Linked DNA regions of Roseibium sp. Sym1. The protein of the gene in region 1 binds, or shares a complex with, the protein of each later gene. Links are inferred from orthologs where the notes say so. Each region holds a gene or a part of one and is shown on either strand. Other genes may lie near its edges. The genes, in order: ccmB and ccmE.

Region 1 (14,790 bases):
CGTGTTCGGCCTCGGCGTCTTTGCCTGCGCGCCGGCGATCCTGCTGACCTTCTACAACGGCCTCATTCTGGGTGCCTTTGTTGCCGTCCATGTCGACCGCGGCCTTGGCCCGGACATTGCCGGCTGGCTGTCCGTCCACGGCGTTACGGAACTCTCGGCCATCTGCATTGCCTGCGGCGGCGGACTGCAGCTGGGAGCGGCCCTGCTCTTTCCCGGCGACCGGACACGGGCCGAGGCCTTGCGCCTTGCCGGCAGGGATGCGGTCAAGCTGGCACTGGTGGCCGCCCTCATGCTGATTGTCGCCGCCGTGCTGGAAGGATTTGCCCGCCAACTGATCAATGAAACCGGGCCCCGCCTCGCGATCGGCTGGGGCGTGGGCGCGCTCTGGCTCGCCTGGTTCTGTCTCGCCGGACGGGAGCGCAGCTGATGTTCCGCCGCTGGAAAGAAAGCCGGCGGGCGCTGCCGTCCCCCGACACGCTGATGCCCCCGGAAGGCGTTCCCCTGACGCTGCCCATCGCCGGAGTGGGCGTGCGGCTTGCGGCGCAGATCACCGATATCATCATCACCACCATCGCGGCGGTGTGCCTTGTCATCCTGCTGCTGGTGACCAACCTCACCAGCCCGCAGACGATGGTCGCGGTCGGCGCCCTCCTGTTTTTCCTGATCCGCATCCCCTATTACGTCTGCGCGGAAATCGCCTGGAACGGCCAGACGCTCGGCAAACGCCTGATGAAGATCAAGGTGGTTTCCCATGACGGCGGCCCCCTGACCGCCCATGCACTGGTGCTGCGCAACCTGATGAAGGAAGCGGAGATATTCCTGCCCGGCACCCTGCTGCTGACGCTGGACGCCGCCACGCCGCTGGAATCGCTCGCGTCGCTCGTCTGGGTCCTGACCGCGCTGCTGATCCCGGTTTTCAATCGCTACCGCAGGCGTCTCGGCGACATGATGGCCGGCACCCATGTGATCCACCTGCCCGTGCCCGTGCTGCTGAAGGATCTCGCCAGCGAAGCCCCGCGTCCCTTGCAGAATGCCAAGAAAATCGTGTTCCTGGCGCATCAGCTCGACCATTACGGTGCCTTCGAGCTGCAGACGCTCGAAACCTTGCTCCGCAACCAGGGCACCCCACCAGGGTCGGTGTCCGCCACCCAGCGCGACGCCACCATCACGGCCATCGTGGAAAAGATCCGCAAGAAGATCGGCTACGCGGACCCGGTGCCACCGGCGGACCGGCTGCGCTTCCTGCAGGCCTTTTACAACGCTCAGCGCGAACATCTGGAACAGCGTCAGCTCTTCGGCGACAGGCGCGAGAACAAGCACTATGCCAAAGGGGATGCAGAGACCTGAAACAGGCAGCCGCCTTCAGACCTGATCGGCATGCCGCGCACAGCGATTGTATCCCTTGGCAATTCTCCCTATTTTGATCCGATCTTGTTCAGATTCAGATATTTCGGTTGGAACCATTGCACGACGATTACACCTCCGTTCAGCCTCCCCTTGCCGATTCCGCCTTCGAGAACCGACCCAGACAGCCCCTCGGCATCGGCGGTCTGATCACCGACAGCTTCGCCATCTTCTTTCGGCACGTCGTGATCATTTGCCTGATCGGTTTCGTCCCGATGCTCCTCGGCCAGGTGTTTCCAGCGCTGATACTGGGGGCCGCAACCGGACTTGCGGATGTGCAGACCAACCCGTTCGGCCCCGCCACATTCGCCGTCCCACTCGGGATGGGGGTTCTGCTTCTGGTGGTCTATATCCTGACCACGGCGATGGTGATTCAGCTCGCATATGACGAACAGCTCGGTCGCCGGATCAGGGTTGGCAGCTACATCCGGCCCACGCTGAGAGCACTTCCGGCCATTCTCATCCTGAGTGTCGCAATCACCCTGATCCTGTTCGTCTCCCAGGTCGTCCTGTCGCTGCTCGGCGCGGCCACACCGTATCTGCTTGTCGTGGGCATTCCGTTCCAGATTGGCTTCTTCTTGTGGATCCTGGCGGTCTTCTCGGTTTGCGCACCGGCTGTGATCTTCGAAAAGGCAGGCCTGCGCGGTCTTGCGCGCAGTGCCCGGCTGACCCGCGAGTACCGGTGGCCGATCGTTGGCACACTGGTGCTGACCAGCCTGCTCGTCCTGGTGTTCTATCTTGTTGTCGGCGGCGTGATCATGGTTTTCTCCATGGTGACCGGCGGGCTGATCGGCGCGCTTTTCTTCGGCCTGCTGTCGACGGCAGGAACCAGCATTCTCGTGATCACCGTGACGCTGATCTACACCCGCTTGCGCGAGATCAAGGAAGGCATCGGCCTCGACCAGATCGCCACCGTATTCGATTGACCGCGCCGACCGGCTACATCCGCGCTCCTTCGCCGTGGGAAACGATGGCGGAAAGCGTTTGCATCAATGCGCCCGGTCCGGCCCAGAGCGTTCCGTGACCGCCGTACCCCAATGGCGCACCAGCCTTGAAGTCGGCAGCAGCGATTAGAACAGTCGGTTCCATGATGTAGCGGCCGTCGCCGCGCAATCGCTCGGCGTTGCGCTGAACCCCCGGGTTGGACCACATGGCTTCGTTCATGGCAGGACAGATGAGGACTGGCGCACGAGACGCCGTGATTGTCAGCGACAAGAGGTCCGAACAGGCGCTTCGGGCGACACGGTCCATGCAGTGGGCAGTGGCCGGCAACACGCAGATGATGCCTGCCGACTTGGCAAGGTTGACGTGAGGAACCCTGAGCCCGTCCTGCCGTTCGAACCCGTCCGACCAGCATCGAACACCATAGGATTCCAGCAGGTCACGGGTCAGGAAGCGCTGTGCCGTTTCGGACAGGATGACGTCCAGCTGCTGCTGGAAACCAGCCAGGACCAGGCTGAGGATTGTCTGGGGGATCAGGCCCGAGATCACCGATCCGGTACATCCGAGCAAGAGATGCCCCACCATGTCGGCCGGTGGCGAGAGATGGAAGGCGGGGCATGCGGCCATGCACTCGTCGCGGTGCTTCAGAAGCATCTCCGGCGTCCGGTCGGCCAGCAGATGTTCCTCTGCGACAAGCCGCTCAAGCAGTGGATCGTCAAACTCCGGCGGGGGAACCACCGCGTGGCGGGGGGATGGTCCGGCGAGGTCCTGCAAAAACCTGGACCAGTCGGCCGGACGCTCGACGGAAACACGGGCGGGCGCGCCCGAGGTGCCAATGAAGAACACGCTGTTGCGTCCCGTCAGGACCACATGCGAGGGGTTGCGCATCAGATATTGGACCGCGCTCATGGCGCTGCCTTTGAATGGGCCCTGGTTGCCGCTGCATGTTCCCGCCGGTACACCAGGCGCCGCTGGCGCTGACCACGAAAGTCGATATCGAAGCCGCCACATTCGACAAAGCCCAGACGATCGCTCAGGTAGCGGATCGCACCGATGCGGCGGCGGGTGCGGATGAAGAGCCTGGGACAATCAGCCAACTCACGCGCACCAAGCCAGTGTTCGAACAGATACCTTGCGAGGCTGGGGTTGATCGGATGCCGATTCAGCAAAAGCCAGCCCTCGGTGCCCGGTGTGACCCGGCTCCCCTGCGCGTCCGGCGCTATTCCGATGAATGCAAGCAGCCCGTCTCCGGGCGTTGCCTGCCAGGGGTCAAGCCCGTAGGCCTGAATAAGGTCCGGTGTCAGGACCGCCCCCAGGACACAGCCCACCACCTTGTTCATGCAAACGGCCGCAGTGACGACCGGCCGGTCGCCCAATCTGCTGATCACGCCAACCGCACTGTCCGGGTCCGATTCGTTGCCGACAGGCATCGGCGTTTCCCGCCAGATTCCGGAAGAGAACGCCTCCGACAGACAAACGGCAACAGCCTCCTTGTCCGGGATGGTCTCCAAGACACGGATAAAAGTATCTGGCCGCTGAATGTCCATGCTGGGTGCCCCGCTGGATATTAATTCTCCGAATGCAAGTCATTCTGTCTTCAACGCATTGGCGTCCAGGCACACAACCAGGTTCCATGTTTGCATGGTCTTTTTTGCGACGCTGCTCTACCGGCGGCGTCGTAGCTCGACCGCGGATCCGGCAAGGCCGTCAGGAAATGGCCTTTTCAGTCGTTGGTACGAAATGTCCAACTTGAAGCCTGCAATTCCGGGGGTCTGGCGGCCAGTGTTCCGGACACAATGGTCGCTACCCACACAGCAGGATTCCAACGCATCCACAGTCATCGGGCTGGCAAAAGGATACATGCATCCCCCATTCGCCGAAAAGACTGACAACATTACCGACCGCCGGACGAAACCCATCCTGTCGAAGCTGCCGACCGGCAATGAGGGATGATCGCAACCGCAAATAGTCCAAAACAGGAGATGTGCAGCTGCTCCGGATCGGGCCTGTCCCGCGATAGAAACAACAGCCCGTGCTTGAGGCGTTTCCCCATTAGACTTATGGTGTAGGCGCATAATAAGAAACTTCACCGCCTCGGCGGGCTGGCAACTGGAATTCCCATCCTTTTAGAAACTTTTATTAGAAGAAACGGAGTAATCGAATGACCGATGCGAGCGTGGGTCAGCCAAGTGCGCCCCTTGGAGCAGGTTCGATAATCAGCGAAAGCTTTTCGATCCTCTTCGGCAAATTCATCCAGGTCGTGATCATCACATTTGTGCCGCTTGTCCTCGGCCTGCTCGTGTCCAGCGCCCTGAACGGCCCTGAAGTTGCGATCGGGTTGGCAGAACCGGATTTCTCCGCTCCCGGCGCCGGGATCGGGTTCGCATTGGCAACGATTGTCAATCTCGTGGTGTATACCCTCACGACCGCCCTGCTGATCCAGCTGGCCTATGACGCGAAGCTCGGCCGGCCCGTGCAGATCGGCCGCTATATCGGCCCCGCATTAAGCGTGATCGTGCCGCTCGCGATCCTGAGTATTGTCGCGACCCTTCTTTTCGCCATCGGTTTTGCCCTCTTTGTCGTGCCCGGGCTCTGGATCTACGCGGTCTTCTCGGTGATGGCCCCCGCCGTTGTCATCGAGCGCGTCGGCTTCGGCGGACTGGGCCGGAGCGCCTCGCTCACCAAGGGGTACCGGTGGCCGATCGTCGGGACCTACTTCATTGCCTTCATCGTCGTGATCATCATCAACGTCGTCGCAGGTCTGCTTGTGGGACTGATTGCCACCGTTGGCGGTATCGTCGTCGGGATCATCCTGTTCGCCGCCCTGTCGACCATCGGCACCGGCCTTATCGGGATCATGGCCTCCCTGATCTACGCCCGGTTGCGTGAGATCAAGGAAGGTGTCAGCGTCGATCAGATCGCTTCGGTCTTCGAATGATCCGCTGTTGAAGCGCGGCTGCAGGCAGCCGCGACCGCAGACGAAATCCCCGCCCGGGTCCTTGACAAGGATTAAGGCGGGGATTTTTTCTTGCGCCATGACTGTCCTGGCCTCTAACAAGACAAGATCAAGCGTCAGCCGGAGCAGCCCCCTGGAACTCATCGCCGAAAACCTGACCATCGATCGCGGCGGACGCCGGGTGTTTCAGGATCTCTCTTTCTCGCTGGCCGGCGGCACGGCTCTTGTGGTGACCGGCGCCAACGGCATTGGCAAGTCCTCGCTGCTGCGCACCCTCGCCGGTCTGGTGCCTCTTGCCGGGGGCTCCCTGCGCATCGAAAACGGCGAGACAGACCGCACGCCTTCCGAGCACGCGCATTATTTCGGCCACCAGAATGCCGTCAAACCGGCCCTGTCTGTCCTGGAGAACCTCGCCTTCTGGCAGAGTTTCACCGGAACCGTGCGCCCCGAAAGCTATTGGGGCAGCGCAATTCATCCGGCTGAAGCACTCTCCACGCTGGGCATCGGCCATACCGCACAGCTGCCGGCCGGCTACCTTTCCGCCGGCCAGACCCGCCGGCTTGCCCTGGCCCGGCTCCTGGTGACGCCCCGCCCAGTTTGGCTGATGGACGAACCGACGTCGGCCCTGGACAAGGCTTCCGAGGGTCAACTTCTTGGCTTCATGGACGCACACCTGGCGGCTGGCGGACTGATCGTGACCGCGACCCACACCGACCTGCCCCTGTCCAGAACCAAGGTGCTGCATCTGCAGGCCGGGGAACCGTCGCTGCAGCCTGCCGGGGAGCTCCAGTCATGACTTCCTCCTGGATCCTTGCCCTGTTTCAGCGCGACCTGCGCCTCGCCGTCCGGGTGGGCGGCAGCGCGCTGGTCGGCGTCCTCTTTTTCCTGGCCGTTGTCACGGTGATCCCTTTCGGCGTCGGCCCGGATCTCAACCTGCTGGCCCGCATCGGACCCGCCATCCTGTGGATCGGCGCCCTGCTGGCAACGCTGCTGGGCCTGGACCGGCTGTTTCAGGCGGACCGCGACGACGGCACGCTGGACCTGATGCTGATGGCCGGCCGGCCTCTCGAAGTGGTCGTCCTGATCAAGTGCCTGGCACACTGGGTCGCCACCGGCCTGCCGCTCGTGGTCGCCGCACCGCTGCTCGGCATCTTCCTCAATCTCGATCCCGTCGCCATGGGTGCTGTCACGCTGACGCTGCTGGTGGGCACGCCAGCGCTGACCCTGATCGGCGCCATCGGCGCCTCGCTGACGGTGTCGCTCCGCCGAGGCGGCCTGCTCCTGGCCGTGCTGGTGGTTCCCCTGGCGATTCCGGTGCTGATTTTCGGGGTCAGCTCTGCGGACGCGGCCCTGCATGACCCGGTACCGTTCCTGACACCGTTCCTGATCCTGTGCGCCCTGTCGCTGATTGCCGCGGTTGTCGGCCCGGTCGCGTCCGCCATGGCCCTCAGGTTTTCCGCCGAATGAGACGGAATTGACCAAACGCAATGCGGCGCTGCGGCAGACTGGTGCATTGATGCGGACAACGCTCTAGATTAGAACGGTTCCATGGCAATCTGGGATTACGCAAATCCGACGCGGTTCATGAGGCTGGCAGATCTGGTTCTGCCCTGGCTGATAGGCCTGTGCGTCCTCGCTTTCGCTGCCGGCCTCTACATGGGTTTCTTCGTGTCGCCGGAAGACTATCAACAGGGTGACACGGTCCGGATCATGTACATCCACGTGCCCGCCGCCTGGCTGAGCATGATGTGCTATTCCATCATGGCGCTGTCATCGCTCGGCACCCTGGTCTGGAAACACCCGCTCGCGGACGTTTCCGCCAAATGCGCCGCGCCGATCGGCGCCGCCTTCACCTTCATGGCGCTGGTGACCGGCTCGCTCTGGGGCAAACCCATGTGGGGCACATACTGGGTCTGGGATGCGCGCCTGACCTCGGTGCTCGTACTCCTGATCATGTATCTCGGCCTGATGACGCTTTGGCGGACGATGGACGACCCGATAAAAGCCGGCAAGGCCGCGGCGGTTCTGACGCTGGTCGGTGCGCTCAACCTGCCGATCATCAAGTTCTCGGTCGACTGGTGGAACACCTTGCACCAGCCCGCCAGTGTCATGCGCATGGACGGACCGACCATTCACCCGGACCTGCTGTGGCCGCTTATGGTGATGGCCGTGGCCTTTACGCTCCTGTTTTTCGTGCTGCACCTGATGGCCATGCGCAACGAAATCCTGCGCCGGCGGGTGCGTGCGCTGCGTCTGCGCGCAGCCAGTGCCGCGAGCCCCGGTACGGCGGCCGCAACTGCCCAGCCCGCGGAGTAACACCATGGACCTCGGACCTCACGCCGGTTTCATCATCATGTCCTACGGGCTGTGCCTTGCGACGGTGCTGGCCCTGATCGCCTGGGTGCGCATCGACAAGGCGGTCCAGGAAAAGGCCCTGAAGGACCTCGCCGCGCAAGGTATTTCCCGGGCGCGTCCGGACGGCAAGGATCAACAACACCCATGACCACCCCCGACACCGGCGCTGACGCGCAAAACGGCTCTGGGAACGGGACCGGCAAACGAAGGTTTCCGGTTCTGGTCCTGCTGCCACTGGTGGTCTTCGCCGCCCTGGCCGCCCTGTTTCTGTTCCAGCTGACGCTGGGTGGCGACCCGCAGAAAATTCCTTCCGCGCTGATCAACAAGCCGGCACCCGATTTCAGCCTGCCGCCCGTGGAAGGCCTTTCCGCCGATGGCAAGCCGGTGCCCGGTTTCGGCCGTGAAGACCTCACGGGCAAGGTGTCCGTCGTCAACGTGTTCGCATCCTGGTGTGTGCCCTGCCGCCAGGAACATCCGCTGCTGGAGGAGCTCGCCACGGTCGACGGCATCCAGCTCGTCGGTATCAATTACAAGGACAAGCCGGAAAATGCCCGCCGTTTCCTGGGAAGCCTTGGAAATCCGTACGACCTGATCGGCGCGGATTCAGGCGGGCGGACAGCGATCGAGTGGGGTGTCTATGGTGTGCCGGAGACCTTTATCGTCGATGCCGACGGCATGATCCGCTACAAGTTCATCGGCCCGCTCAGCCCGACATCCTACCGCGATGTCTTCATGCCGGAACTGAAGAAAGTGATGGCCGGCGGCTGACACCTGCTTGTGCGGCCGCCTCACAAATCCGCGAGATTGCCGGCAAAGCCCGAAAGTCACCGCCTCGTGACTCGCGATTGACTGTCCCATTGCATATTTTAGGGGCACTCAAACAAGGGAAAGAGCCAAATGGTGGGAATACTGTCCCGGAAAGCCCTCAGTGCTTTCCGATCCGGATGTGTTGTCGTCGCCGGAATAATCGCCTTCTCGGCCGCTTCGACAGGCGCAAACGCGCAGCCCGAGAAGGTCATCGAGCTGTTCACCAGCCAGGGCTGTTCGTCCTGCCCGCCCGCCGACCGGCTGGCCGAAAGGCTGGTCGAGCAGGAAGATGACATTCTCACCGTACTCCTGCCGGTCGACTACTGGGACTATCTCGGTTGGAAGGACACACTCGCGAGCCCGGCTCACTCGCAACGCCAGCGCGCCTATGCCGCCCGCCGGGGCGACCGTTCCGTCTACACACCACAGATGGTGGTCAACGGTGACGAGCATGTTGTGGGCAGCCGTGAGCGAGATGTCCGCGCCGCCCTTGCCCGCACCGAACCCTTCACCGCCGATGTCGATCTGAAGATCTCCGACATGGTTGTCCAGGCGACGGTCGACGGAACCCTGCCCCACGGCCGCAAGATGGCAACGATCTATTTCCTGAGCATCAAGGAAGAGGCTCTTGTCGATGTCGGCCGCGGCGAAAATGCCGGCAGGAAGCTCCGCTATGTCAACGTTGTGCAACACCTCCAGCCGATTGGCATGTGGTCGGGCGGTCAGGAAACCTTCCGGATGCCGAAGTCGAAACTCATGCTGAAGGATGATGTACGCTGCGCCGTGCTCGTCCAGATCGAGGACCGGGATGGCCCCGGTTCGATCGTCGGCGCTGCGGTCATGGACTGGAAGGGCGGCCTTTGACCGCCGTCACCATGTGTGACCGAAAGTCAATTCTCCTGCGAAATCCACCCGCTGGCACCCGGTAGCGGGTTGCCACTTGGGCAGAAACTGATACCCCTTGCCCGGACCGGTCGCCACGCACCGGACCGCCCCGTCCGCGCTCGACGGGCGGTCCCGGCCAGGAAGGACCGGTCGTGACCGTTGATTTCCGCCCGCAAGGGCGGGAAATGATCGACTTGGGGGACTGGCATGGACCTGAGCCACAAGCTCCGGATTGCCTCGTTGAGCATTGTTGTCGGCCTGATCGTGCTTGGTCTCAAGACCGGAGCCTATCTGCTCACCGGGTCTGTGGCCCTCTATTCCGATGCGCTCGAAACCACCGTCAACATTGCTTCTTCCATCGCCGCGCTTGCCGCCGTCTGGTTCGCCGCCAAACCCGCCGACAGCAACCACCCCTATGGTCACGACAAGGTTGAGTATTTCGCAGCCGTGCTGGTCGGCGTAATGATCGTGCTCGCCGCCCTGTCGATTTTCCGGGAGGCCTGGCTCGGCTTTGTCCATGGCGACAGCCCGGTCTATTCCCCCCCGGGCATTGCCATGAATGTCGTGGCGGCACTGATAAACGCGGCATGGGCCCGCTACCTGATGAAATACGGCCGCAAGGCCCGTTCCCCGGCACTCGTTGCCGACGGCAAGCACCTGATGACCGATGTCGTCACTTCGGCCGGCGTCCTGGCCGGCGTCGTCCTGGTCATGCTGACGGGCTGGAAGGTGCTCGACCCCGCCCTGGCGGTTCTGGTCGGTCTGGCGGTGCTCTGGTCCGGTTGGGAACTGGTCAAGGAATCCATCGGCGGCCTGATGGATGAGGCAGCCTCCGCCGACGTGCTGGAAAAGATCCGGCTGCTGATCGCCGAACACGGTGAAGGCGCGCTCGAGGCCCATGACCTGCGAACCCGGATCGCCGGCCGTTCGATCTTCGTCGATTTTCATCTGGTGGTTCCCGGCAGCCTGTCCGTGAAGGATGCCCACGACATCTGCGACCGCATAGAGGAAGCCATTAGCGAAGACGTGCCGGGCGCCCGCATCACCATTCATGTCGAACCCGAACACAAGGCCAAACACTCTGGAATCGTTGTGCTGTAGGCTTCCCTTACGCACACCGCCCTCACATTCTCTAGGACGACCCACAATGATTTCCTGGCGGCGATGGCACGCCCAACTTGTCGATCATATCGTTCTCATCGCCGGAGCATTGTTCATGGTGCTGCCGGTCTATGCGCTGTTTGCCGCCACGACCCATGCACCGGGCGAACGGATCAGGCCCCGGCTGGATCCCGGCGGAAGCGGCCTGGAAAACTACCTGGAGTTTCTCACATCAAGTGCCGGATTTTCCGGTGACGTCACCACCGTGTCCATGCTCTTGAACTCGTTTTTCCTCGGCGCGGGTTTTGCCGGCCTGAAGGTTGCCCTGTCCTTGCTGGCCGCCTATGCGCTGATTTATTTCCGGATTCGCTTTTCCACCGCCATTTTTGCCGTGCTGCTGTTGACCTTGATGTTGCCGCTGGAATCCCGGTTTCTGCCGACCTACGCGGTGGTCGCAGACCTGGGGCTGGTGAATTCGCGGGCCGGCCTCATTCTGCCGCTGGCCGCTTCGGGCCTCGGCACGCTGTTTTTCCGCCAGTTCCTGATGACCGTGCCGGATGCCCTGGTGGAATCGGCAAGGCTCGACGGCGCCGGTCCTCTCAAGTTTTTCAAGGACATCCTGCTGCCCCTGTCCGTACCGACCGCCGCCGCCCTGTTTCTGGTCCTGTTCGTCAACGGGTGGAACCAGTATCTGTGGCCGGTCATGGTCACGTCCGAGGAAGGCACCTACACGCTGGTGCGCGGCATGCAGTTTTTCGGCACGACCAGTGCGCGCGGAACGATGCTCGCGATTGTCGCGATCCTGCCGCCGGCCCTGCTTGTCATCTTGTTTCAACGACAGGTCGTTAAAGGACTTTTTGACGGCTCTCACTGACAATCGGGCTTTCACGGAATGCGGCACGGCTCCAACACACTGGAAAGAAGGAAATCCATGGCATTTGAAGCGATCCTGTTCGATTGCGACGGCGTTCTGGTCGATTCGGAAAAGATCTATGTCGATGTCGAGCGCGAGCACCTGGCCGGGATCGGGCTGCATTATGACCTGGACGACTACATGGACCGGTTCCAGGGGCTTGGCAGCGAGGATTTCTGGGCGGCCCTCGACCGGGATTACCGGCGCCTCGGCAAAGGACCGCTTCCCGCAACATTCGGCCCCGAGTTGGACGCCGCCACCATGGAGCGCATCGACCGGGAACTGACCGAGATCAGCGGCATCAAGCAACTGCTGGAGGCCCATGACGGCGCGCGGGCGGTCGCTTCCTCTTCACGGCTGCACCGGCTGGTTCACAAGCTGAAACATACGGGACTGTTCCCCTATTTCGACCCCCATATCTATTCGGGGGAACAGGTGGCAAACGGCAAACCGGCACCGGACCTGTTCCTGTTTGCGGCCGGAAAGCTGGGTGCCTCACCCGCTTCAACGCTTGTGGTGGAAGACAGCGCCAACGGCGTCAGGGCAGGGCTCGCGGCCGGCATGACGGTATGGGGATTCGTCGGCGGCGGTCACAGCCATGACGGCCATGCGGAACAGCTGCGCGCCGCCGGCGCCCACCTTGTGGTCGACGGCCACGACAATCTCGCTGAACGCCTGTGGCAAGACAACACCGCAGCCTGACGGAAAAGCCAGCCAGACAAAAAAGACAGGCGGACGGCGGCTGCTTGTGCCGCCCGCCTGCCGTTGGGGGGAACTTAGCGCCCCAGGTCCTGTTCCGGATTGGCGCTGATCTTGTGGATCGAGAGATCCGCGCCAAGATGTTCCTCTTCCGGGGAAAGACGCAGGCCCATCGCCACCTTCAGGACGCCATAGACGACGAAACCGGCTGCGAGCGCGTAGCCGGCTCCAAGCACAGTGCCGATGACCTGGGACATCGGCGAAACACCGCCGAGGCCGCCCAGCGCCTCCAGTCCGAAGAACCCGGCGGCAATGCCGCCCCAGGCGCCGCAAATGCCGTGAAGCGGCCAGACGCCGAGCACATCGTCGATCTTCAGACGATTCTGGCAGATCTCGAATCCGGTTACGAAGATCGCCCCGGCGACACCTCCGACCAGTAGACTGCCGATCGGATGCATGATGTCGGACCCGGCACAGACAGCCACCAGCCCGGCGAGGGCACCGTTATGCACGAAGCCCGGATCGTTCCGTCCGACCACAAGTGCCGCCAGAATGCCGCCGACCATGGCCATCAGAGAATTGATCGCAACAAGGCCGGAGACGCTTTCCAGCGAGGCGGCCGTCATCACGTTGAAGCCGAACCAGCCCACGCACAGCATCCACGATCCCAGCGCCAGCCAGGGCAGGGACGAAGGCGGAATACCGATCGGACGACCGTTGCGGTCGTAGCGGCCACGACGCGCACCAAGCAGCAGGACCGCTCCGAGCGCGATCCAGCCGCCGACCGCATGCACGACCACGGACCCCGCGAAATCGTGGAAGCCTGCGCCGAACGTGGTTTCAAGCCAACCCTGGAAGCCGAAATTGCCGTTCCAGACCAGACCTTCAAACAGCGGATAGACGATACCGACCAGAGCCACCGTCGCCAGGCATTGCGGCCAGAACTTCATCCGTTCGGCGATGCCGCCGGAGATGATCGCCGGAATGGCCGCAGCAAAGGTGGTCAGGAAGAAGAACTTGACCAGTGTCAGGCCCTGAAGCTCGAATCCGCTGCCGCCGCCGGACAGCGTCGCCGCATTCACGAGGAAAGTCGTTCCATAGGCCACCGCGTAACCGACAAAGAAATAGGCGACGGTCGACAGGGCGAAATCGACCAGGATCTTCACCAGCGCGTTGACCTGGTTTTTCTGCCGGACTGTACCGACCTCCAGGAAAGCGAAACCGCCATGCATGGCGAACACGAGAATAGCTCCGACAAGGACGAAAAAGACGTCCCCGCCTACCCCAGCTTCATTCATTTCTGACCCCCAGTTGGGCAATCTGCCCTTTGTTTATGCGTTTCGAGTGCCGCAGCATTCAAAATGCATGCCAGATAGGCATATGATGAAGAAAAGGGCTGGATTCCGCCGTATTTCTGAGCGGATCCCAATTATAGGGGAAGGAAGGGCTGGAGCGGATTGATCAATTGATGCTCAAATGATGTTTTTTTATGCAATTCATTGCCCGCCTGCTCACGCGTGCCGGCAAACAAAAAAAGAGCCCGGGGTTGCCCCCGGGCTTTCCAAGTTTGCGGTCTGAGCCAATAGACCGCCTGGGAGATTTTTGTCTCAGCGCATGGATTACATGCGCTGGGAACCGGTTCCGAATTCCGGGTAGGCTTCGACGCCGACCTCGACCTTGTCGAGACCCAGAGCTTCTTCCTCGTCGGAGACCCGGATGCCCATGGCAACTTTCAGGATCATCCAGACAACTGCGGAAGCAACCAGGGTGAACGCGCCGTAGGCAGCGATACCGACGATCTGGGTGCCCCAGGACGCGTCGCTGTTGGACAGCGGCACAATGAAGGTGCCCCAGATACCGGCCAGCAGGTGGACCGGGATGGCGCCGACGACGTCGTCGATTTTCAGCTTGTCGAGAAGCGGAACGGTGAAGACCACGATCGCACCACCCACGGCACCGATGAAGACGGTCTGCCAGACACTCGGAGCCAGCGGCTCGGCGGTGATGGAGACCAGACCTGCCAGGGCACCGTTCAGGGCCATGGTCACGTCGACCTTCTTGTAGAGAACCTGGGTCAGGATGACCGCGACAACGACACCGGCAGCAGCAGCCATGTTGGTGTTGGCAAAGATGCGGGAGACGTCGGAGACATCACCGATCGTACCCATTGCGAGCTGGGAAGCGCCGTTGAAGCCGAACCAGCCGAGCCACAGGATGAAGGTACCCAGCGTGGCGAGCGGCATGGAAGAGCCCGGGAACGGGTGTACGGAGCCGTCTGCGCCGTATTTGCCCTTACGAGCACCGAGGATGATCGCACCGGCAAGCGCGGCCCAGCCACCGACGGAGTGCACCAGTGTCGAACCGGCAAAGTCGGAGAAGCCCATTTCGGAGAGCCAGCCGGCACCCCACTGCCAGGAACCCGCGATCGGATAGATGAAACCGGTCAGCACGACAGTGAAGATCAGGAACGGCCACAGCTTGATACGCTCGGCCAGGGTGCCGGAGACGATCGAGGCTGTCGTGGCGCAGAACACCATCTGGAAGAACCAGTCGGAAGCCGTGGAGTAGCCGGTGTCAAGCGCATTGCCGCCAACGGCATCGAACGAATAGGGGCCGAAGGAGCCGATGAAGCCGCCGTCGACACCGGTGTACATGAGGTTGTAACCGGTAATCCAGAACATGAGACCCGCGATCGAGTAGAGCGTGATGTTCTTCAGGCACTGCATCG
Region 2 (14,661 bases), 4.2 Mb from region 1 along the record:
CGCCTGGCGATCCCCCATGCCAAGCACACAAGGTGATCGGCGGTCATATCGTGGACGAACAGACCTATCTGGATGTCTGCCGGTACCGCAAGTCCGAGCGGCAACGTCTCTATGACCTGCGCAGGCGGATGGACCAGCAGGCCCGCCAGGCCGCAACGATCGCGTTGATCAAGCATCTGGGGCATGCCCTGAAGGAGCGGCAGTTCGACACGGTCGCCGTCTACTGGCCGATCCGCGGGGAGCCGGACCTGCGCCCGCTCATGAGCGAGCTGTGTGCGGCGGGCAAGACGGTGTTGCTGCCCGTTGTTCTGGAAAAGAACGCTCCCCTTGTCTTTCGTCCCTGGTATCCCGGATGCAAAATGGTCCGGGGCATCTGGAACATCCTGGTTCCCGCCGCCGGGACCCTTAAGGATCCCCAGGTCGTGATCGCGCCCCTCGTTGGCGTCGACAAGGCAAAATACCGCCTCGGAAACGGCGGCGGCTATTACGATCGAACGCTGGTCAGCTTCGGGACAGCGCCTTTCGTCATTGGCGCCGGGTTTGACTTTTGCAGAATCGAAACGATTTTTCCGATGGCATGGGACATCCCGATGGACAAGGTCGTTACCGAACAGGGATCAGGCGACTGACGGGCTGCCGATGGCCGTCTGAAACAGCGCCATGTTCAGCCAAACCAATTCCTGACGGTCTTTTGCAGTTTCGCAAGCTTAATTTCCCGCACTGCTTCAAGACTACCCAAAGTATATCGACGCCACCTCCACACCTGTCACTAATACGGATACTTGAAAAGATTAACCCAATTTTTCATCTGCGCCTTAGACAGTTGTAAACTGTCTGCAAGGTAGTCCTATGCTTATAGAAACGGACAACCCTACGATGATCAACGACCTTCTCAGTCTCGCTCAGGACAGCACCCCTGAAAAACGTCATCAGCTTGTGGAGCACGTAACCGATCTGTTCGTCAGGGGAGCCGACAGCTACCAGACGGAAGAGATCACGCTGTTCAACACGGTGCTGGAAAGCATGCTTCCGAGCATGGATCCGGAGCAGAAGAAGGCAATTTCCGAACAGCTGGCTCCCATAGATGACACCTCAAACAAGGTGGCCTACGAGCTGGCGCGTGAAGAAATCGACATCGCCCGGCCGATGCTGACGTCCTCGAACTCACTCAATACCGACGACATCCTGCGCCTGGCGAAAACCATGGGCCAGGGGCACCTGTTGGCGATTTCGAAACGCAAGCATCTTGAAGCCAATGTGACCGATGTTCTCCTGGAACGCGGCGAGAGCCCGGTGAAACAGTCGGTCGCCGCCAATGACGGGGCGGAGTTTTCGGAATGGGGGTCGCGGCTCCTGATCAAGCTGGCGGAACGCGACGAGAAGATCCGCGACGCCATGATGGAACGTGCCGACATAACCGAAAACGACTACGACAAGCTGATCAGCCAGATGCCGCCGCAGCAGCAGGCCAAGATTCGCAAGCTGCGCGAAGACAATGAAGCGCTGATCAACGACCTGTTCCACAAGGCGAGCAAGGTCGTGGCCAGTTCCAAGCTGGAGCGCAAGGCGACGCGGATCAATGCCAAGGCAACGCTGAAGGAAATCCGTGCCGGGCAACGGTCCCTCGGCAAGGCCATTACCCAACTCGCCCTGTCCAACAACCTGTTCGATATCTGCTTCCTGCTCTCCGAAATGGCCGGGCTCGGACAGAAATACGTCACCAATGTCATGGTCCGCTATGATTCCACCGGCATCGCGGTGCTGTGCCGGGCCATGGGTGTCGAAAATTCCGATTATACCGCGCTGTGCAAGGCAAGGGCGATGCACAACAAGCAGCCGCAATCCACCGCGGAAAACTGGGCAGCCGACTACCAGTCGCTGACGGACCGCGACGCGCGCCGCCTGCTGTCCTTCATGAAAATTCGCCTGCAGACCCTGGAGGGGGAAGCGGCCTGACGTCCCGGAGACCTCAGTCTTCAGCCATGGCCGCGCGCGTAACCACCGCGGCGCCAGCTTCCAGGGTTTTGTGCACCGGGCATTTGTCGGCAATTTCAAGCATGCGGGCCCGTGTCTCTGCATCGAGATCCCCTTCAAGGGTGATCAGACGCTCGAACCGGTCGATCCGCCCGCCCTTTTCCCTGACCTCACTGGAACAGTCCTCGCAATCGGCCGCATGAACCTTGCCGTGCAGGACCTGCGTCCCGATCCGGTCGACGGTCAAGCCCTTGCGATCGGCATACATGCGCAAGGTCATTACGGTGCAGGCTCCCAGCGCCGCGGACAGGAACCCGTAAGGCGACAGGCCGCTGTCAAGGCCGCCATAGTCCACCGGCTCGTCGGCAATCAACCGGTGCCGGCCGCCGGCCACCATGGCCTGGAACCTGCCCTGCCCCGTTTCCACCACCTCGACGCCTTCTCCGGTTTCGGCTCCCGCATCCACCGGCTCTTTCTCGAGATAACCACTGGCCCAGCCCGCGATCACGCGCGCCGCATAGGCCGCGTCTTCCCCCCGGGACAGGAGGTGGTCCGCCTTGTCCAGCGAAACGAAACTCTTGGGATGCTTCGCCGCCACGAAGATTTCGGTGGCGTTGTCGATGCCGACCGTGTCATCCAGAGGCGCGTGCATGACCAGGAGCGCCTTGCCCAGCCGCGCGACCTTGTCCCGAACGGACTGCGCCTCGAGGTCCTCCAGAAATTCCCTTCGGATCGTGAAAGTCCGGCCCGCAAGATCGACCTCGCCGACGCCGGTCTCCCGAATGGTCTCTTCCGCCCCCTTGAAATTGTGAATCACGTGGTCCGCGTCCGACGGCGCACCGATGGTGACAACCGCTCGTGCCTCGGGAATGTCCTCGGCAACCGCCAGCACAGCGGCTCCGCCAAGGGAATGGCCGATCAGCAGCTTCGGCGCTTCATAGTTCCGCCGCAGGAAATCCGCCGCACGTTTCAGGTCCTCGACATTGGAGGAAAAGCCGGTTGAGGAAAAGTCGCCGCCACTGCCGCCGAGCCCGGTGAAATCGAACCGGAGCACCGCGATGCCTTCCGCCGCGAGTGCCCCGGCGATGTGGCGTGCAGCGGGAATGTCCTTGGAACAGGTGAAACAATGGGCAAACAGCGCGAAGGCACGGATCCTTCCCGCCGGCAGGTCCAGCCGCGCGGCCAGCCTGGCGCCATGGGCGCCGTCAAACTCCAGTTTCAGGGGACGGTTCGTCATTGCATCTGCCTCCAGCTTTCACATGGCGAGAGGTAAGCATGGCGGCCTGTCATGCAAGTCACGCCTCGGTGCGAACGCTGTGAAGCGCCAATCCGGGCGCGTGGACGGGTTTCCCGCACGGGCCCCGCCCGACAGGCTGGGTGTCCTCAGGATCTCAGGATTTTCTTGGTCGAATTCACCGCGTTGGCGATGCTGGTGTAGTGCACCTTCCGCTTCCTCGAATTGCCAGCGGAACGAAGCAGTTTCGTCCGTGTCTCCTGAATGGCCTGGGCGGCCAGGCTGTTTGCCTTGCGCAGTGCCTCGCGTGTAACCGCCCGATAGGAATTCCTCCCGATTTTCGCCTTTTCGGCTTTCCGGTCCAGGTTCTGACGAACGATGCCGTTCAACTGTCTGGCCAGACTGCGCAGCGCGGAATTCGCGCCCGCATAATCGCGCCGGTTCCCGGTTGCGCCGGCTGCCTGGGCGTAGACGCGGCGCAAACAATCGATCCGGTAAACAGGCTCAAGCCGGTTGCACTCCGCCGCCCCCCGCTGCAACTGCTTGACCACCGCACCGGTGATACTGTCCTCGAATGCAAGCTGAAGGCGCGGCGCGCCGGCCGCGGGTGGTGTTTCCAACCAGTCGTCCAGCGGCAGGCCCAGAGTTTCCCGCGGTTCCGTTCCATGACCTTTAGGAACGTCACCGGTCCATGCAGCCAGGCTGGCCCCGCAAAACAAGATCGAGACGGCCACCGCAATCAAAGATGAAAACAATCTACCAACAATAGAAAAGAACATTGAACTGAGCCTCGCAATTATCAGGCTATCGTAACGTAAAAATATCGGCATCAACGGATACCGCCATTTCAGTTAACCATAGCCTGGGCAAGACTGTCCACCTACCAGTAGAAAGCTGTTCCGATCTGCATGCGAACGAAATGAACCGCCTAGTCGGCATTCCCAAGAAGCGCCTTCAAACGACGTTCTTCTTCCTCGGACAGTTTGGACGCGGCCTGTGCTTCGGCCTTGTCCTGCCGAGCCGCGCGCCGGCGCAGCGCCGCGAAAATGGCGATCAGGCCGGCCAACAGCGCCACAGGCCCTGCCGCCCAAAGCACAAGCGTGTGCCAGGCAAAACGCGGCTTCAGCAAGACAAATTCGCCGTAACGCGACACGAGGTAATCGACCACTTCGGCGTCGCTGTCACCGGCAACCAGCCGCTCACGCACAAGGACCCTGAGGTCCTTGGCCAGCGGCGCATCGCTGTCGTCGATGGACTGGTTCTGGCAGACCATGCAACGCAGTCCAGCGGACAATGCCCGGGCACGCGCCTCGAGCACCGGGTCATCGAGAATCTCGTCCGGTGCGACCGCCACGGCAGGCGCAGTCAGGAGGGACAGGCAAAGCAGCAGGCTGGTGAGAAAGTACCGGATCATGCCTACTCCGCCGCTGCCGTTGCCGTCTGGCGCTTGCGCGCGGGCTTGGGGGCCCCAACCCGGAGACGCCGGTCGACCATCGAGAAGAGGGCCCCGAGTGCCATGATGACGCTCCCGATCCAGATCAGGGTGATCATCGGCTTGAAATATACCCGGACATCCACCCCGCCGTCACCGCGGCCTTCGCCGAGCGACAGGTAAAGCTGGTTGAACCCGGATGTATAGATGCCGGCCTCGGTGGTCGGCATCTGCCTGGCGGTGTAGATGCGTTTCGACGGATCGAGTTCGGTCACCAGAGCGCCACCGCGGCGGATCGAGAAATGGCCGACCTCCTCGGTGTAGTTCGGCCCGCGGCGCGGTGCCGCGCCGTCGAAGGTGACCTGATAGCCGGCCAGTTCGATCGTGTCGCCCGGACGCATGGTCAGGACCTGTTCTTCCTGAAAGGCCGAGGCGGTGACAATGCCAAGAACCGCGACCCCCACCCCGAAATGGGCCGTCGCCGTGCCCCAGGCCGACCCGGGCAGGCCGACCAGGCGGGCAAATCCGCGTTTCGGGCCGATCTCGAAGAACTTGACGCGCGTGACGATTTCCGACACCGCGCCGGCCATGACCCAGACAGCGAGCCCGACCCCGAGAGGCGCCAGAACCTTGTCCATACCCCAGGCCCAGTAGGTGACCAGCGTTATCACGAGCGCGAGCCCGAATGCCGCGTAGAGCCGCTGGCTGGCGGCAGCAAGGTCGCCGCGCTTCCAGGACAGAACAGGCCCGAAGGGCACGGCCAGCAGCAATGGCACCATGAGCGGGCCGAATGTCAGGTTGAAAAACGGCGCGCCGACGGAAATCTTCTCGCCGGTCACGGCGTCCAGAACCAGCGGGTAGAGGGTGCCGACGAACACGGCCGCACAGGCAGCCGTCAGGAACAGGTTGTTCAGAACCAGCCCCCCTTCCCGGCTGATTGGCGAGAACAGCCCGCCCTGCTTCAGGGTGGAAGCCCGCCAGGCATAGAGCGACAGGGATCCGCCGATGAAGAAACAGAGCAGCCCGAGAATGAAGACGCCGCGGGCCGGGTCGGTCGCAAAGGCATGCACGGAGGTCAGAACGCCGGAACGGACCAGGAAGGTACCGAGCAGGGACAGCGAGAAGGTGAAGATCGCCAGCAACACGGTCCAGACCTTGAGCGCCTCGCGCTTTTCCATGACGATCGCGGAATGCAGCAGCGCCGTGCCGGCAAGCCACGGCATGAAGCTGGCGTTTTCGACCGGGTCCCAGAACCACCAGCCGCCCCAGCCGAGCTCGTAATAGGCCCAGTAGGAGCCCATCGCGATGCCGAGCGTCAGGAAACACCAGGCCAGCAGCGTCCAGGGCCGGACCCACCTGGCCCAGGCCGCATCGGTCCGCCCCAGGATCAGTGCCGCCACGGCGAAGGAAAAGGTGATCGAAAACCCGACATAGCCGACATAGAGCAGCGGCGGGTGGATCGCGAGACCGATATCCTGAAGGATCGGGTTCAGGTCCGCGCCTTCAAGTGGCGGGTTCACAACGCGGTCAAACGGGTTCGACGTCGCCAGCAGGAACAGGATGAAACCGGCCGAGATCCACCCCTGGACCGAGAGCGTCACCGCACGCAGGTCTGCCGGAAGATTGCCGCCGAACAGGCCGACCAGGGCGCCGAAAAACACGAGAATGAGCACCCAGAGCAGCATCGAGCCCTCGTGATTGCCCCAGACGCCGGTGAACTTGTAGAGGAGCGGCTTGGCCGAGTGAGAATTCTCGACGACGTTCAAGACCGAGAAGTCGGAATTGAGATAGGCGCCTGTCAGCACCACGAAGGACAGGAGGACCAGGACAAACAGGGTCACCGAGACAGGAGGCGCAACGGCCATGAGCCGGTCGTCCTTTGTCAGAGCCCCCCACAATGGCAAGACCGACTGGACCAGCGTCAAAGCAAAGGCCAGCACCAAGGCGTAGTGTCCGAATTCGACTACCATTCTCTTCCCTCAACTCCCTAGCGGGCGGTCCGCGCCCATCAGTTGGTGGCTTCTTCGCCGCCCTGCCAGTGCCCCTGATCCTTGAGTGCGTCCGCCACTTCCTTGGGAATATAGTTTTCGTCGTGTTTGGCCAGCACGCTGTCGGCCACGAACACACCGTCCGGGCCGATGATCCCCTCGGTCACAACCCCTTGTCCTTCCCGGAAAAGGTCCGGCAAGATCCCCTTGTACGTCACGGCAACGGTGTTTTCCATGTCGGTCACCCGGAAGCTCACCTCGGCATTGTCGGAGCGGACAACCGAACCGTCCTCGACCAGTCCGCCCAGCCGGATCCGCTGTCCTGCCGGGATGGCCTGTTTGGTGATGTCCGTCGGGCTCTGGAAAAAGACGATCTGGTCATTCAGGGCAAACAGGATCAGACCCAGCGCGAGCGCCAGCACCGCTCCCGCCGATCCGATTAGCGTCAACCGTATTTGTTTGCGTGTCATCTGCGCACCGTCCGAAATTCAAGTCTGTCACACCCGGCGTTTCCCGCCGGAACAACGTGTCTTCAGGATCCAGAAAGACCGAGCTGGCTGGCCATGTCCTTGATCCGGGACAAGTCCGCCGGGCTTTCGGCAAATGCGGCCTGTGCGTCCGCGAGCGCCTGTTGCGCTTCCTGCTTGTCCCCCATAACCATATAGGCACGGATCAGGCGAGACCATTCCTCAACCGAACCGCCTTCTGTTTCAAGCCGCTCCGCCAGACCGGAAACCATGTTCCGTATCATCGCCTGCTGGTCGTCCGAACTCATGTCCCGGGCGGCAGCGATGTCTTCCTGCGACGGCCCCGGCAATTCTGTTCCGGCCGGTTCGGAGCCGGTCAGCTGGCCAAGCTCCTGACGGGCCGCGCGGACCCAGGCAGCTGTCGGGTCGGCGCCATTCAGAAGCGACTCCCATGCGGCGATCGCCGCCTCCTTGTTCCCCTCCTGGCCGAGCGCGATTGCCAGGAAGAACCGTGGCTTTACAGCGTCCGGTTCAAGAGCAACGGCCTGTTCAAAGGCCTGCCGGGCCTGTGCGGTCACAAGTCCCTGCTCGGCAATCGTCAGGGCCTCCCCCATGTCGGTGAGCCAATCCGGCCGCGCTCCGAGAATACGGATGGCATTCGAATAGGCCTTGGCGGACTCTCTCGGCTGACCGAGAGACAGGTAGACCGGCGCGACGACGGCCCATCCCTGACCATCCTCCGGATTGGCAGCCAGGTGACGCTCCACGCGGGCAACGAGGACATCGACAGACTGCCCTTCGGCAGGGGCAGTGAGACGGGCAAGCAACGGCTGGTCGGGCTGATCGGGGGACCCCAGAAGCAGATAGAGTCCAAAAGCAGCGGCCGGCAGCGCAAGGAGAGCAAGACCTTGCGCAATTCTCAAACGCGGGCTCTTGTGGCCCTCGCTCTTGACATCCGATCCGCGGTCGTGGGCCGCCAGCAGCCTGCGCGCCACTTCCGTGCGGGCAGCGTTGGCGGTATCGGAATCGATGAGACCGCGCTCGAGCTCCGTGTCGATCGCGGACAGTTGTTCGCGGTACACCGCTTCGTCTGCACGTGCGGGTGCCACGTCGGGCAACCGTCGTTTGCGTGACAGGGGAACAAGCACCGACAAGGCGGCAAGCGCCGTCAGACCGGCGATCAGCATCCAGAATATCATGTCCGCACTATAGACCGTTCAATGAGGACAAAAGCAAGGCAGCTTTGATGTGACCGGGGGTCGCGGTGCCGGAAAAGGGGAGACGATCCTGTTTCGACGGACAAGTGACGCTATCAACGCCGCCCGAGGGCATTGGCCACCAGCTTCCGTTCCGGATTGGGAGCGTCCACATTTCCCTTGTTGGCCTTGGCAAGCGCGGATTGGCGGGAGCGGCGCAGCTGCGCCGAGTATTCCTCGCCGAAATAGATTTCCGACAGCATGATCGCAACGTCCGCCGCGGCCATCTGCGCCTCCTGTTGCGCGCCTCGCGTCTTGCCGAGATCCGTTATCAGCGACCTTGTCAGAATTTCCAGGGTCTGTTCGACCGCCTGCCGGGTACGCTTGCCGATATCGTTGACGGCAAAGGTCTCGGATGCATTGCGCACCATGGTCACGACCTTGAGCGCCCGTACGGCGTCGTCGACCGCGGTCGTGTCCTTCTGCAGCTCACCGGCCTGGTCGAATTTCGGCACCTGCAAAGCGCGCCGCACGCTGCTGTGCGCACTGTTGAGCTCCCGCGTCACCACGCTGGAGATGCTGCGCTTGGTTTCGGCGAGCTGCTTGTGCCATTTCCCGGTCACGGAAAGATCGATGTCGCGCTCAACACCCCGTACCAGCGAATGGTATTCGGAAAGGGCCTGCGAAAAGGCAATCGGATCCGGATTGTTGTTGCGATGTTCAAGAGCCAGGATCTGCAGACGTTCCGCCTCGCTCATGACCACATCGACGAACGGCGCGAATTGCGAGTTTTCGATGGCCTTCGGATCGCTGTCGCCGGTCAGGCGTCCCGCAAACACGCACAAGGCCGACGGCGTCTCGGAGCGCTCCACCAGAGCGGCGGCAACAATCGGCACATGATCCGGAAAGCGCTCGGAGCACTTGTCGACCAACCGCAGCACATCGGTATCTTGCTTAAGCCGATGCTCGTTGATCCGGTCGGGTATGTTCTGCAGGAAGGGCACCAGCCAGCGTTCGGCGGCAAAAATCTTCTGGATGTCCTTGAGTTCGGCGATCCCCCGTGCGCCGCCGAGTTCGGCGGCCATTCGGCGGTGTTCCTTTTCAGAGACCTCGCCGCGGTACAGCTTGTCACCGATCGCCTCAACCGCACGGGAGCGCAGGGCCTGAACCAGCGCGTCGATGCGCTCGCCGCTGACGGCCTTGTTCCCGGCCTGCTCGAGAACCATGCGAACATCGGCCGCCATGACATCCCGGCCGAGCCATTTCCAGACACGATCGAGCATGCCGCGATGAATGCGGCCCTCCTGCCGGTTCGGCAGCGTTTCGTTGATGAGGAAATCTTCCAGCGGAGAGAAGAACATGCGCTGGATCTGACCGCGCCTTTGTTCACCGCCCGGCATGTCCGTCGTCACCGGCTGCGGTTTTCGCAACAGGGTGACGGCCGCCGTAAGAATCAACTGGATATTCGGGTCGGCATCCTTCTGGACTTTTGCCCGCTCCAGATTCCGAACCAACGCCTCAACCGCTTTCGGGCTCAGACTGCTCAGGTAGGTCTTCAGTTTGAATTCAAGCTGGTCCGAATGAGTCATTCACAGCGTCAACATCGCGATTAAGAACTCAGCAACATTAACGTCAGAACACTTAAACAAGTGTTGAGAAAAAATGCAGGTATTTGAAAGACCTTCAGAAAACTCAGCCGATGACTTGCCAGTTTCCGCGATCCGTCTCACAGGCGGCGCCGCGCGCCTGCAGTACCCGGCCGTTCAACACCATCTCGTGGGTGAACTCCCTGCAGCTGGTGTCGTTGACGAAATAGACCGGCCCCGGCCGAACCTGGCCGCTGCGCCCGGTACGTTCGTTCTGCCAGGCAACCGATACACCAACGCCGCGGGCACGCAGCGCGCGGTTCTGGGCGTCTTCGGCGGCCCTGCGGTCCGATGCGTCGAGTGCATCGCCGAACTCGTTGTTGACGAGCACGGAAATTGCGGTACTCGCCTCCGACCCGGCCACGTTCGCATTCGGATCGCCGAAGAACGAGCCCCATCCGCCCGGGTCCTTGGATCCGGATGTCAGCGAGCACCCGGCCAGAACCGTGGCAAGAGCAAGACATGTGGCACCGCGCAGACGCATGCTTTTGAGCTCCCAAAGGGTGTTGAAACCGGCAGGTACCGGTGAGTGAATCAGTGATATTTTCAATTTGTGGCCGAACTTGGCCACAACCTGGTCTTTGTTCGCCCGGTCTGCGTCACATTCTATCACAGACACGTAGGGAGAGGCTGCACACTTGCGCCGGAAATCCCCTATTCCGTGCCGAGAGCAGGCAGGACGAGCCGTGCCTTGAGCCCCCCGTGCCGTGAGTTGTCCAGCTCGAAGGTTCCGCCGTAGAGGCCGGCCAGGTCGGCGACAATCGACAGGCCCAATCCGGTGCCGGGTACGGTTTCATCCAGTCTGCGCCCGCGTTTGACGGCCTCGGCCCGTTCTTCAGGTGTCAGCCCCGGACCGTCATCTTCCACCGTGATCGTGAACATGTCCCGGTTTGTGGCCGGATCGTTCAGCGGCGCCACCTCGACACTGACCGTCGACGCCGCCCATTTGCAGGCGTTGTCGATGAGATTGCCGCTCATCTCCTCCAGATCCTGGCTTTCCCCCCGGAACCGGATCGCCCCGTCATGGTTGAAGCGCAGCTCGACACCCTTGTCGCGATAGATCTTGCCCATGGCGCGAATCAGCCGGCCGAGCACAGGCTCGGTCTCGCAGGACACGCCGATGACGCGGCGCTGCGCGGCCATGCGCGCCCGTTCCAGGTGGTGCTGGATCTGGGTCGACATGACCGCAGCCTGCTCGGACACCTTGTCCGCCAGGGGCCCGCCGGCCGACCGGGCTTCGTTGGAAATCACCGACAGCGGCGTTTTCAGACCATGGGCGAGATTGCCCACATGGGTCCGCGCCCGCTCGACGATCTCCCTGTTGGAAACGATCAATGCGTTCAGCTCCACCGCCAGCGGCGCGATCTCCCGTGGCAGGGCCTCGTCGATGCGCTCGGCATCTCCCTGGCGGACGGCCGACAGGGACGCCCTCAACCGGGCCAGCGGCCTGAGCCCCACCTTGACCTGGAAGAAAATCGCCAGGATCAGGCCCAGACCGACAAGGCACAGGGTCAGCGTGACCATGCGCGCGAATTCCGAAATGTCTGCCCAGAACCCCGCAGTCGCCGCCCCTACGGCGATGACATAGTCCATTTCCTCGATCGAGATTCGTTGCTGCAGCACCCGGATCTCGTCGCCGGTCGGCCCGACGATGAAGCCCGCGCTCTCGTCTTCCTGGCCGATCGGCGGTGTGTTGAGCGGATCGCCGACAAGGGACTCGGAGGCATAGAGAATTGACGGACTGTCCGCGCGCCGCACGGTCCAGTACCAGCCCGACAGGGGCAGTGAGAAGCGTGGGTCGCCGCGGTAGGCCGGTGCGGCAAGCGTCGCCCGGGTCCCGGATGCAGGATCGGCGGCACCAGTGTCCAGCATCTCCGAAATCAGTGCCTTGATGTGCACTTCGAGCTGGGCGTCGAAGGCCCGTTCGCTGGCCCGCTGGTAAAGGCTCACCAGGAAGACGCCGGCAAGTGCCAGCGCGATGGTCGACCAGACAGCGGCGACGATCACGAGCCTGGCGGCCAGAGACCTTTGTCTGTGTCCGGCCGGCCTGGAGCCGGGCGGCGTCGGTGCCGCCTCAGTCGTCACTCGCCACTCCCAGGCGGTAGCCAAGGCCGCGGATCGTCTCGATCAGGTCGGAACCGATCTTCTTGCGCAGCCGCCCGACAAACACTTCGACCGTGTTGGAATCCCGGTCGAAGTCCTGATCATAGAGATGTTCGGTCAGCTCGGTCCGGGAAATCACCTTGCCCTGATGATGCAGCAGGTAGGACAGGAGACGGTATTCATGGGACGTCAGCTTGACGGGGGTGCCGTCAACCGTGACCCGTCCGGCCCGCAGGTCAAGCCGCACCGGACCGCAGGTGAGTTCGTTGGAGGCATGTCCGGCCGCGCGGCGCACCAGAGCACGGACGCGCGCGAGCACCTCCTCCATGTGGAAGGGCTTGGCGACATAATCGTCGGCGCCGGCATCGATACCGGCGACCTTGTCCGACCAGCGATCGCGCGCGGTCAGGATGAGCACGGGCATGGTCCGCCCGTCCCGGCGCCAGTTTTCCAGAACCGACAGGCCGTCCAGCGTCGGCAGGCCGAGATCCAGGACAACGGCGTCATAAGGCTCCGTGTCCCCCAGGAAATGCCCGTCCTCGCCATCCGTAGCACTGTCGACCACGTAACCGGCCTCCTCGAGCGCCGTGACAAGCTGGCGGTTCAGATCGGTATCGTCTTCAACAACAAGGATGCGCATCGGGTCTGACTTTTCAAATAATCTCGGCTGTAATCGGGCGGTCCGCCGTTTGCGGAGTACCGGGGCTTCTACCGGCTACCGGCTGGCATTGACTGTGACGGTGGTCACCTTGCTGCCGTTCTTGACCGACAGGACATAGACATAGCCGCCGCCCTGCTGGCAAAGCTGCGCCTTCAGGATCTCCCCCTGCACCCGCCCGGCGACGGAGCCAAGCGACGCCGCCTGGCCGCTGGCAACGACCTGGCGCGCCTGGCTCTGCGACAGGCAAGCGGCCTGAGCCGGCACAATGGCGGCCAGCATCAGAATGAGAAGGGCAACAATCTGTTTCACTTTGGTGATTCCGGTTCTGCTCACGAAGTCTGGGCCAAGGTGTAATCAATTTCACCTGAACGCAAGCTGAACCGGGTGTTCGGTTTCCTGAAAACCCGTGTGGCGCCCCGCCCCTAGCCGAGCGCCAGATCGTCGGTCTTCAGGTCGTCGTAGCGGCCCTTGAACTGCTCGAACACCTGCAGCGTCCGCCGGGCGATGCCGGTCCAGCCGAAGACGCGCCGGGCGAAACGGGCGCCTTCCACCGACAGGGTCTCGCGCATCCAGCCGTATTGCATCGGCATGTTCAGCATGGCGGCGAATTCTTCCGGGCGCTTGGGGTCCGCGACCAGGGCGTGGCGGCCGAATTCGATCTGCTCGAACAGGCCGCCATGGATGGTCACGACCGTCGGCGTGCCGCAGGCCATGGCTTCCACCGCGGTCATGCCGAAAGGCTCATAGCGCGAGGGCAAGGCGAAGATGCCCGGTCCCCGGTAGAAATCGGCAAGATCCTCGTCGGCGACATAACCGCGCCAGCTGATGGCGTCCGCGACCCCCTTGTCGGCGGCAACCTGTTTCCACTGGGCCAGCAATTCCTTGTCGCTGTCGGAATTCGCGCCCGCCGCCAGCACAAGTCTTGCCTCCGGCTGCAGCTTCAATAGGCTCGGCAGCGCCTCAATGATCAGGTCATAGCCCTTGTTCTCGGCTGCGCGGCCGACAACGTAGACGTCGGTTTCCCTCAGGTCGTGCTTCTTGCGCGCCGCCGCCACCTTGTCCGGCGTTGCCGGTGTGAACCGGCCCTCGTCGATGCCCGGCGGAATCATGGTGATGTGTTCGCGTGGCAACTGGTACTGCTCGACGATCAGGTCCGTCTGCTGTTCGGTGGTGGCGATGATGTGGTCGCAGTTGCGATAAAGCACGAATTCCTTCTGGATCCGCTCCTCGAACCGGTAACCGGTCATTTCCGCCTCGTCGGCACCGACCATGTCGTGCTCTTTCCACCAGCCGAGCGAATGCGGGGTGTGGATGTGCGGGATCTGCAGTTCCTCCGCGATCTTCTGCCCCGACACGCCAGCGTCCCAGTAGTGCGAGTTTATGACGTCGTATTGCAGACCCCTGTGGCGGATCATGGCCAGCGTGTTTGTGACAAAGTCGCCGTACCAGTCGTGCATGTCCTCCTTGCGGATGAAGTCCTTTCCGCCGAAGGGGATGCGCACGACACGCAGGTTTTCGTTGATGATGTCCTCGGCGGGCTGGTCCTCGAACTGACGCGTCAGCACATCGACACGATAGCCCAGGCGGGCGAACCGTTTCGCCAGTTCCAGGACGAAGACCACCTGTCCGCCGGTGTCCGGTTTGCCCAGCTCGGGCGATCCGGCGACATAGCCATGCAGCGAGATCATCAGCAGCGATCCGATGGTTTGTTTGGTCATTGTTTCCAACCTTTTCCTGTGCGCGTTTGTCTCCGTCTTCCCAGGCGGTTTTCTTGTTCTGTGTTCTTTTTTTGCCTGCCGACTGCCGGCAGGAAGATGTCAGGCCGTCGGCAACAGGCCCAGGGCAACCAGCCCTTCCTCGACACCCGCAGCATGACGCGCCTTTGCGAGGTAGGTTTTCTGCCGCGGCATGACCGCCAGAAGCTCCTCTCGGGCATTGCCGACCGCGATTGCCTTGCCGG

What was found.
Region 2: the proteins of ccmB (region 1) and ccmE are in contact, whole or in part, in a solved structure (PDB 8CE8), measured with the Escherichia coli proteins. The link is inferred for Roseibium sp. Sym1 from one-to-one orthologs.

What each region holds. Positions count from the first base shown.
Region 1 is NZ_CP114786.1:2,053,694-2,068,483, reverse strand. The notes cover bases 5,129-7,939. They hold ccmB (heme exporter protein CcmB), read left to right. Parts: upstream 5,129-6,109; coding sequence 6,110-6,769; downstream 6,770-7,939. Other genes in these bases: O6760_RS09405 (DsbE family thiol:disulfide interchange protein), read left to right, coding at 7,802-7,939; ccmD (heme exporter protein CcmD), read left to right, coding at 7,623-7,805; O6760_RS09415 (heme ABC transporter permease), read left to right, coding at 6,851-7,618; ccmA (heme ABC exporter ATP-binding protein CcmA), read left to right, coding at 5,382-6,098; O6760_RS09430 (hypothetical protein), read left to right, coding at 5,129-5,284. In the rest of the region: O6760_RS09455 (stage II sporulation protein M), read left to right, coding at 1-427; O6760_RS09450 (RDD family protein), read left to right, coding at 427-1,347; O6760_RS09445 (hypothetical protein), read left to right, coding at 1,455-2,330; O6760_RS09440 (flavoprotein), read right to left, coding at 2,344-3,255; O6760_RS09435 (hypothetical protein), read right to left, coding at 3,252-3,776; more of O6760_RS09430, read left to right, coding at 4,508-5,128; more of O6760_RS09405, read left to right, coding at 7,940-8,425; O6760_RS09400 (DUF1223 domain-containing protein), read left to right, coding at 8,555-9,328; O6760_RS09395 (cation diffusion facilitator family transporter), read left to right, coding at 9,557-10,450; O6760_RS09390 (ABC transporter permease subunit), read left to right, coding at 10,497-11,324; O6760_RS09385 (HAD family hydrolase), read left to right, coding at 11,382-12,065; O6760_RS09380 (ammonium transporter), read right to left, coding at 12,140-13,360; O6760_RS09375 (ammonium transporter), read right to left, coding at 13,682-14,790. UniProt on the Escherichia coli protein: Required for the export of heme to the periplasm for the biogenesis of c-type cytochromes.
Region 2 is NZ_CP114786.1:6,232,679-6,247,339, forward strand. What follows is about bases 5,374-8,055. They hold ccmE (cytochrome c maturation protein CcmE), read right to left. Parts: upstream 7,099-8,055; coding sequence 6,649-7,098; downstream 5,374-6,648. Other genes in these bases: O6760_RS28675 (heme lyase CcmF/NrfE family subunit), read right to left, coding at 5,374-6,610; ccmI (c-type cytochrome biogenesis protein CcmI), read right to left, coding at 7,161-8,055. Also shown: O6760_RS28650 (5-formyltetrahydrofolate cyclo-ligase), read left to right, coding at 1-629; O6760_RS28655 (DUF2336 domain-containing protein), read left to right, coding at 877-1,956; O6760_RS28660 (bifunctional alpha/beta hydrolase/OsmC family protein), read right to left, coding at 1,970-3,211; O6760_RS28665 (hypothetical protein), read right to left, coding at 3,358-4,041; O6760_RS28670 (cytochrome c-type biogenesis protein), read right to left, coding at 4,137-4,622; more of O6760_RS28675, read right to left, coding at 4,625-5,373; more of ccmI, read right to left, coding at 8,056-8,294; O6760_RS28690 (hypothetical protein), read right to left, coding at 8,408-9,880; O6760_RS28695 (RT0821/Lpp0805 family surface protein), read right to left, coding at 9,984-10,421; O6760_RS28700 (ATP-binding protein), read right to left, coding at 10,592-12,022; O6760_RS28705 (response regulator), read right to left, coding at 12,012-12,680; O6760_RS28710 (PepSY domain-containing protein), read right to left, coding at 12,756-13,010; O6760_RS28715 (glycosyltransferase), read right to left, coding at 13,124-14,419; O6760_RS28720 (HAD-IIB family hydrolase), read right to left, coding at 14,519-14,661. UniProt on the Escherichia coli protein: Heme chaperone required for the biogenesis of c-type cytochromes. Transiently binds heme delivered by CcmC and transfers the heme to apo-cytochromes in a process facilitated by CcmF and CcmH.